Regions from separate parts of the Rhizobium sp. WCS2018Hpa-16 genome, predicted to be linked through region 2. Evidence: predicted binding sites of a transcription regulator. Region 2 holds the regulator's gene; each other region holds the start of a gene.
What was found. The regulator PhoB, encoded in region 2, activates phosphate uptake and scavenging genes when phosphate is short. The targets are predictions, from matches to a motif close to TGTCATNNANCTGTCAT.
Positions count from the first base shown of each region.

Region 1: ugpB (sn-glycerol-3-phosphate ABC transporter substrate-binding protein UgpB) is a predicted target of PhoB. The motif match lies at 1,327-1,343, and genes of this name have one in related genera.
Region 3: RQI55_RS18410 (YdcH family protein) is a predicted target of PhoB. The motif match lies at 1,420-1,436, and genes of this name have one in related genera.
Region 4: RQI55_RS06920 (DUF1045 domain-containing protein) is a predicted target of PhoB. The motif match lies at 1,001-1,017, and genes of this name have one in related genera.

Region 1 covers NZ_JAVTIX010000006.1:111,074-113,272, reverse strand. Annotated here, with positions in the region: gene ugpB (sn-glycerol-3-phosphate ABC transporter substrate-binding protein UgpB) at 1-1,234, opposite strand, end outside; gene RQI55_RS17450 (GntR family transcriptional regulator) at 1,468-2,187, shown strand.
Region 2 covers NZ_JAVTIX010000002.1:363,960-366,158, forward strand. Annotated here, with positions in the region: gene phoU (phosphate signaling complex protein PhoU) at 1-542, shown strand, start outside; gene phoB (phosphate regulon transcriptional regulator PhoB) at 574-1,257, shown strand; gene RQI55_RS07915 (cold-shock protein) at 1,620-1,829, shown strand; gene RQI55_RS07920 (hypothetical protein) at 2,055-2,199, shown strand, end outside.
Region 3 covers NZ_JAVTIX010000007.1:33,964-36,162, forward strand. Annotated here, with positions in the region: gene RQI55_RS18400 (thiamine phosphate synthase) at 1-203, opposite strand, end outside; gene RQI55_RS18405 (sulfite exporter TauE/SafE family protein) at 309-1,076, shown strand; gene RQI55_RS18410 (YdcH family protein) at 1,183-1,359, opposite strand; gene RQI55_RS18415 (YdcH family protein) at 1,596-1,799, shown strand; gene purE (5-(carboxyamino)imidazole ribonucleotide mutase) at 1,847-2,199, shown strand, end outside.
Region 4 covers NZ_JAVTIX010000002.1:161,608-163,806, reverse strand. Annotated here, with positions in the region: gene dapB (4-hydroxy-tetrahydrodipicolinate reductase) at 1-11, shown strand, start outside; gene RQI55_RS06925 (2,3-bisphosphoglycerate-dependent phosphoglycerate mutase) at 36-671, shown strand; gene RQI55_RS06920 (DUF1045 domain-containing protein) at 1,110-1,817, shown strand; gene RQI55_RS06915 (alpha-D-ribose 1-methylphosphonate 5-triphosphate diphosphatase) at 1,814-2,199, shown strand, end outside.

The DNA of each region.
Region 1 (2,199 bases), on a different contig from region 2:
CCTGCTTGCCCGCAAGCATCGTCTCGAACTCTTCGTTCATGATATCGCGGACCTGCGGCAGGTTAACCAGACGAACACCCTTGGAGTTTGCTGTCGGCGGCTTGCCCATCATCTGAAGAAGCGGCGTTTCGCGGGCCGGGTTCTTGCCATAAAAGCCCGATGCCTTGGTGTCTTCATAGGCGGCCAGCGTCACAGGCATGTAGCCTGAAACCTGGTGCAGGCGAGACTGGATCTTGGTCTGCGACAGGAACTGGAAGAACGCCGCCGTGCCCTTGTACTCATCGTCGGACTTGCCGCCGAAGACCCAGAGGCTCGCGCCGCCCGGTATAGTGTTCTGCGGGCGTCCTTCGCCTTCGTAATAAGGCAGCTGGCCGATCCCGTAATTCATGCCGCTCTTGACGATATCGCCGAGGCCGCCGGAGGATTCCGTCAGAATGCCGCATTCGCTTGATGTGAACAGCTGCTTTGCTTCGGATGTTCTGCCGCCGTAACGGAATGTGCCATCCTTGGCCAGATCGGCAATGGCCTGGAAATGCTTGACGAATGGCTCGGAATTGAAGGCCAGCTTGACGTCTGTTCCGGCAAGACCATTTTCATTGCTGCCATAGGACAGGTTGTTCCAGGCGGCAAAGTTTTCGGTCTGGATCCAGGTCAGCCATGTCGAGGTAAAGCCGCAGGGCGCTGCACCGCTGGACTTGATCTTCTTTGCGGCTTCAAACACGGCAGGCCATGTCTTTGGCGGGTTTTCTGCATCCAGCCCGGCCTTTTTGAAAATGTCCTTGTTGTAGTACATGATCGGCGAAGAGGAGTTGTAGGGGAAGGACAGCATGGTGCCGTCAGGCTTGGAATAATAGGAGACGATGCCTGGCAGATAGTCCGCCTTGTTGAAGGTCAGACCGGCTTTTTCCAAAACCTCCGCCACGGGAACAATGGCACCCTGCGCGCCCATCATCACGCCGCTGCCTGCATCAAACACCTGAATGATGGCTGGAGGCTGCTTGGCGCGGAAGGCGGCAATGCCCGCATTCAGCGTTTCCGGGTAGGTTCCCTTGAAGACCGGCAGGACCTTGTAATCCTTCTGGCTTTCGTTGAATTCCTTTGAAAGCTGCTCGACAACCTCATTGTTGGCGCCAGTCATGGCATGCCACCATTGAATTTCCGTGGCGGCCATGGCGCTGGACGCCATCAGCAGTGCAGATGTGGCAACGGTGACCGAAGTGAAGACGGCTTTCATGGAATTTCCTCCCTACCATGAACTGATTTTGGGCGATCATGAATCGCCACGTTCTTCATGATCACTTTCAAACATTAGTCGCAACTGATTTCTGTCATAAAACTGTCACAATAGCTGGCGCGGCAGTGGAAACTGGTGGAAATGCACAGGCAGCCCCTCTTTTTTAGGCGTTTTGTTATCCCGGCTAATATCGTAAGTGAACAGCATCGACAGGGTTGCGGGGTGAAGGGCTGATGGCTGCGAAAGAAAAACTTGATGACAGGGAAAAGCAGACCCATCGCCGGGGCTTTGGTGTTTCCACCGTCTATGAAACGCTCCGCAACGAGATCATCGAACTGAAGCTCGCCCCCGGCAGCCCCATTGACGAGGTGCAGCTTTCCGAACGCTTCGAGCTTTCCAGAACGCCCATCCGTGAGGCTCTGGTCAAGCTGTCTTCCGAGGGCCTGATCACGACGCTCACCAACCGCGCCACGATCGTGTCCCAGATCGACTTTCTTGGCCTGCCGGAATTCTTCGATGCCTTGACGCTGATGTACCGGGTCACCACGCGGCTTGCGGCGGCCCGGCACGAAGAGGCGGATATTCCGCTCATCCTGTCGTCTCAGGCGGCTTTCGAAAGCGCCGTCAACGAGCGCGATGTACTTGGCATGATTTCCACCAACCGAGACTTCCACGTTGCCATCGCCATTGCCGGACGAAACCGCCATTATGCAGAGCTGTTTACCCGTCTGCTGGATGAGGGCAGACGCATTCTGCGGCTCTATTATTCATCGTTCAATGATGTCCTGCCGCGCCACTATGTGACGGAGCATGAGGATATGATCGCCGCCATTATCGAGCGTGATATCGAGAAAGCAGACCGCATCGCCGTTGCTCACGCAGACCAGATCGTCCAGCAGATCCGCTCCTATATCGCTGCCGATACGCGCCAGACCACCAACATGCCGCTTTAAATCGAGCGTTCT
Region 2 (2,199 bases):
ATCACGCCGAGCGCGAAATCGGCGACAAGGCTATCGTGACCATTGCCAAGCGCCAGCCCATGGCTGCCGACCTTCGAGAAGTTATCGGCACGCTGCGCATCGCCGCTGATCTGGAGCGCGTTGGCGACCTTGGCAAGAACACAGCCAAGCGCGTTCTCGCTGTTGCCGGCACAGGCGTTCCGCGCAAGCTGGCCCGCGGCATCGAGCATCTCTCCGAGCTTGCTCTGGTGCAGCTCAAGGAAGTTCTGGATGTCTATTCGACCCGTTCGGTTGAAAAGGCGCAGGCCATCCGCGAACGCGACGAGGAAATCGACGCGATGTACACATCGCTGTTCCGCGAATTGCTGACCTACATGATGGAAGATCCGCGCAACATCACCACCTGCACGCATCTTCTGTTCTGCGCCAAGAACATCGAGCGCATTGGCGACCACGCGACCAACATCGCGGAAACCATCTACTACATGGCCACTGGCAGCCAGCCTGAAGGCGAACGCCCGAAGGACGATAGTTCCAACACGCTCGGTGCCGTAACCGAGTGAATTCTCTAAACGACTGGCGGAGTCTCTAGCCATGGTGCCCAAAATCGCAGTTGTCGAAGATGAAGAAGCCTTGAGCGTTCTGCTTCGCTACAATCTGGAATCCGAAGGTTACGACGTGGATACCATTCCGCGTGGTGACGAAGCGGAAATCCGCTTGCAGGAACGCACGCCGGATCTGTTGATCCTCGACTGGATGCTTCCTGGCGTCTCCGGCATCGAGCTTTGCCGTCGTCTGAGAATGCGCCCGGAAACCGAGCGGCTGCCGATCATCATGTTGACGGCACGCGGCGAAGAAAGCGAGCGCGTGCGTGGTCTGGCCACAGGTGCGGATGACTACGTCGTCAAGCCGTTTTCAACGCCTGAGCTGATGGCGCGGGTCAAGGCCATGTTGCGCCGCGCCCGGCCGGAGGTTCTGTCCTCCGTGCTGAAATGCGGTGATATCGAGCTGGATCGCGAAACGCATCGCGTTCACCGCAAGGCCCGCGAAGTGCGGCTCGGACCAACCGAGTTTCGCCTTCTCGAATTCCTGATGGTGTCTCCCGGTCGCGTCTTTTCGCGCTCCCAGCTTCTCGATGGTGTCTGGGGTCACGATATCTATGTGGATGAGCGAACGGTGGACGTCCATGTCGGGCGCCTGCGCAAGGCACTCAACTTCTCCAGCATGCAGGATGTGATCCGTACCGTGCGCGGCGCCGGATACTCCATGGAAGCCTGACCAACGCACCGGGGCTGAAACGTCTCCCGTATGGTCTCAAAATCTCATGCACCGCTCCCACAAGGGGCGGTGTTTTGCATTTGGCATAATGGATATCAATGCGTTAGCGCCGCTAGATGCCGCCAGTAACCGGAGTGACCTGCACAGCTTCTGAGTGTTGATTTTATGTTTCTGTAATTTAAAGTTTGACTCAGTGGCCAGAAGGCTCTATGTATTGGTCATCGATCTTTTGCTTGCTGAGCTTTGGTTACCGCGCGATTAGCACCGCGCTTTGAACTAACCCTTCCTTTCAAAAAAATCGCTACACCGCATACAGGACTCACGTTCTGTGACTTATAACTTATGCTTTGAAAGGGTTCATTATGACCACAGGCACAGTAAAATGGTTTAACTCCACCAAGGGCTTCGGCTTCATTCAGCCAGACAACGGCGGCGCCGATGCATTCGTGCACATTTCCGCTGTTGAGCGTGCAGGCATGCGCGAAATCGTAGAAGGCCAGAAGCTTTCCTACGATCTCGAGCGGGACAACAAGTCCGGCAAGATGTCTGCCTGCAATCTCCAGGCTGCTTAATACGGGTATCGACTTTCCTTTGACCACGGATGTACTGGCATTGTCGAAAGTTTGAGACCACCGAGGTCAGGCATGTTGCCTGGCCTTTTTTTATGCCGCAAGTCGGCCACATGCTTGGACGTATTGCATTCTTAGATGCAAGAATACGCTTCAAGCCGTGAATGCGTATCGCTCTATCCATAAATCGATTCCGGTTTTCAGTGCGATGCGATAGGAGAAAATTCCATGTCAGACGCTCACAGCAAATCCCGCAAGCAGGCCGAAATTGCTTTCGGAGCGACGCAATCGCAGTTCTTTGCCCGCGGCAAAGCGGTCGATGAGTTGAACTCGATTGCGAGCGCCCGTGATGAAAAGACCCTCAGGCTGCGGG
Region 3 (2,199 bases), on a different contig from region 2:
GCCGCACCCGCTTCCTGCACGATGGGAACCAGCACTTCTGCCAATTTCTGGAAGGTCGCGTCGTCAAGACCATATTGGGGAATGATGACGGACGCGACATCGCCGCCACGCAGCGCATCTTGCAGCGTCTTTGCCTGATGGTCGGCATCATCATGCGCAGGCACGATCAGAACGAGGCGGCAACGGTTTTTGGGTGCAGACATCGGTTTTTCCATTTTCCGCAGACAGAACGCTTCCCGCGCAATCTGCACTCGTTTTCATATAGCAATTCCGATAGACCGGACAGGCGAAAGGATCAACCTTCATCCATGCTGCATGATTTTCATTTTTTTCTCGTCGCCATCCCCGCTGTTATCCTTGTTGGCCTTTCCAAAGGCGGGCTGGGCGGCGCGCTGGCATTGATGGGCGTGCCTTTGATGGCGCTGGCCGTGCCACCGGTGCAGGCAGCGGCGATCTTTTTGCCGATCCTCGTGGTCATGGATCTGGTCGCGCTGATGGCCTGGCGCAAATATAATCACCGCCAGACGCTGCTGCTCATGCTGCCGGGGGCGATTGCAGGGATTACGCTCGGCTGGGCGATGTCCAGCATGATTTCAGCCGATGCCATGCGCCTTGTCGTGGCAAGCGTCACCATCATCTTTGTCATCCGCTATTTCTTTGAGGCCTATCGCACGGCGCGCGGCGGGCAGGAAGCACCAGCCAAAGCCCAGAGCCCGGTGAAGGCGACCATCTGGTCCAGCCTTTCGGGCTATGCCAGCTTCGTGGCGCATGCAGGCGGCCCGCCCTTCCAGATTTACGTGCTGCCGCTGAAACTGGACCCGAAGGTCTATACCGGCATGAGCGTTCGCTTCTTCGCCATCATGAATGCGATCAAGCTCATTCCCTATTTTGCGCTGGGCGCGCTTGATTCCGCAAACCTCACGACATCGGCCATGCTGCTGCCGGTTGCCATGGTGGCAACCTTTGCCGGGGCAAAAGTGGTGAAATACATGAAGCCGGCGATCTTTTATCCGCTGATGTATGCCATGGCCTTTCTCGCGGCGCTGAAGCTTCTATGGGATGGGCTACCGATCTAGCCACCGTAAGCCAAACAAAAGGCCCTGATCGCGGTAGCAATCAGAGCCGGGCTTTCAGGCTGCGACGTAAACAATACTGACGTCAGGCAACAAAGATTTTAGGCGATTAATGCTTGGTGGAGGCTTGCAGCCTCTGCATTTCGTCCTTCAGGCGCAGTTTTTTGCGTTTAAGATCCACAATCTGCCGATCATCTGAGGAGGGAGAAGCCAATACGGTTTCTAGCTCCTCCTCAAGAGCACCGTGTTTCTTTTCCAGCGATGCAATATGAGCCTGAATGGTCATGCGGCACGTCCTTCCTTGTTGAACCTACCTCCCGCGCTCCATCGCAGGAGTTTCAGGTTTACGACAGCAATGTGACATGGAACGCCGCGCTTGTCGAAGGCGAAATGAAGGCCATAATGGGGCAATTTGGTTGTAAGGGAAACTTCCCGTTACCGTGATTTGATGGTACAGGCACCAAGAGCGACAACAAAATAGCCGGATGGCGGTCCGGTTGTCTTAAAATGGGGAAGACAGAGATGCCCGATCAGGATCAGGCCGACGTTCGGCTGGTGCTTGCGCGACTTCGCCAGGAACACGAAGATTACGATGCGGCAATCAACGCCATGATGCAGACCAACTGCGAAGCGTTGCGCATTCAGCGCATGAAGAAGAAGAAGCTGGTTATCAAAGACAAGATGACTCAGATCGAAGACCAGATTATTCCCGATATTATTGCCTGATACGGAGATCACCGTTGAGCACAGAAACACCGCCCGTCGCCATCATCATGGGTAGCCAGTCTGACTGGGAAACCATGAAAAACGCCGCCGATACGCTGGACGCGCTGGATGTGGAATATGAAGCGCGCATCATTTCCGCCCATCGCACGCCAGAGCGCATGTTCAGCTTTGCCAGCGGCGCGCGCGACGAAGGTTTCAAGGTCATCATCGCAGGTGCCGGTGGCGCAGCCCACCTGCCCGGCATGACAGCCGCCTTGACGCCGCTGCCGGTCTTCGGTGTTCCCGTACAGTCAAAAACCATGTCGGGTCAGGACAGTCTCTATTCCATCGTCCAGATGCCCGCCGGTATTCCCGTCGGCACGCTGGCCATCGGTCGCGCCGGCGCCATCAATGCAGCCCT
Region 4 (2,199 bases), 200 kb from region 2:
ACGCCACATAATCAACCCCTGGGAGAGCAATCGATATGAGCGGAACACTCGTCCTCGTTCGTCACGGCCAAAGTGACTGGAACCTGAAAAACCTGTTTACCGGCTGGCGCGACCCGGACCTGACGGAGCTCGGCGTTCAGGAAGCCAATGCCGGCGGCAAGGCGCTTGCAGATTACGGCATCAAATTCGACGTTGCCTATACATCGTCGCTGATCCGCGCCCAGAGAACCTGCCAGATGGTGCTCGACAATGTCGGTCAGTCCGGCCTCGAAACCATTCGCGATGAAGCGCTGAACGAGCGTGATTACGGCGATCTTTCCGGTTTGAACAAGGATGATGCCCGCGAAAAATGGGGCGAAGATCAGGTTCACATCTGGCGCCGGTCCTACGACATTCCACCTCCAGGCGGCGAAAGCCTGCGCGACACGGGCGCTCGCGTTTGGCCTTATTACCTGACCGAGATTTTGCCCCGCGTTTTGAGAGGTGAAACCGTTCTGGTAGCAGCTCACGGAAACTCTCTGCGTTCGTTGGTGATGGTGCTGGACAAGTTGAGCAAGGAAGAGATCCTGAAGCTCAATCTCGCGACAGGCGTGCCGATGGTTTACAAGTTGAATGCAGATTCAACAGTTGCTTCGAAAGAAGTTCTCGGCGACATGTCGGCAGCGCACTAGCCATTCCAATAAAAAAGCGCTGGACCTTCAAGGTTCCAGCGCTTTTAACGATCCAAATAATTTTTGCGATCCATGAGCTTAGAGACCGCGACGTTCACCAAACCAATAAGCACACGCGACGCTTGACGTGGCAAATACAGCGAAGAAAAGCGCAATAATAACTTCGATTTCCATTAGCCTTTACTCCCTCGGTTGGTGATGACTGTGCAGATATAACGTGCAAAGCTTGAAGAAGTTTCATCGCTGTTGCATGTATGCTGGTAACGGTTGCGTTTCCTCGCTATTTCGACCCCAGCAAACGTCTTGGCAGGTGGAAAATTCCGGTAGCCCATCATCATTCCGTCACGCGAAAGGGTTAGTTGGCCCTTGCGGCCTTGCATGGCAAGGGCGTATGACCTCAACAGTTCCGTCACTGCGGATAGCTGAAAGTGCGATTGAGTGCGCTACGCGATCTATTTTACCCCCGCCGAAAACGATGCGCTAAGCCGCAAAGCCTCCCGCTGGCTCGGGCGTGATGCCTTTACCGACACCATCCATAACGACCACAGCGACTATGCCGAAATAACCGCAGAGCCGCGACGCTATGGATTTCACGCGACGCTGAAAGCGCCGTTTACCCTTGCTGATGATCGCAACGAGGATGAGCTTCTCGCAGCTCTGGAGAGTTTTGTCCGCAGCCGTCATGCCTTCGATATCCCAAGGGTCATCATCGGCAATCTCGGGCCATTCTTCGCAATCGTGCCAGACGAAACGCACCAGCCGCTCCAGAATTTTGCGGCTGACGTGGTAACGCATTTCGAGTCCTTCCGCGCCCCCCTCTCCGACGCTGATATCGCAAGGCGCAGGCCGCAGGATCTGAGCGAGAGCCAGAGGCGCAATCTGGTGGATTGGGGCTATCCGCATGTCATGGACGATTTCCGCTTCCACATGACACTGACAGGACCCGTGGACGTATCGAACCGTGCGCATATGTCTGAGGTTCTCAACGCCGAATTTTCCGATTTCACCAATCGTTTGCTGCCTATATCGGGCCTTGGCCTGTTTGTTGAACCGGCACGCGGCCAACCGTTCCGCGTTCACACATGGTTGCCGCTTTTGAACGCTAATGAACACCAGAATTCCGTCCAGAAAGAAGTATTCCCATGACCGAGCAGGTTTTCAGCAATGCACGCATCGTGCTCGATAACGAGATTATTGAAGGCTCCGTGCTGGTCAAAGACGGGCTGATTTCCGATATCAGCGCTGGGTCATCCCATCTTGGTGAGAATTTCGAAGGTGATTACCTCATTGCCGGGCTTGTGGAACTACACACCGACCATCTGGAGCAGCACTATTCGCCGCGTCCGGGTGTGACGTGGAACAAGACGGCGGCTATTCAGGCCCATGACGCGCAGGTCGCATCATCCGGCATCACCACCGTATTCGATTGCCTTCGCCTGGGTTCCGACGAGGATGGCGGCTTTGCACGCGGCGAGATGCGCGAGATGGCCGATGCCATCGAAAAGGCGCAGAGCGAGAACCGCCTGCG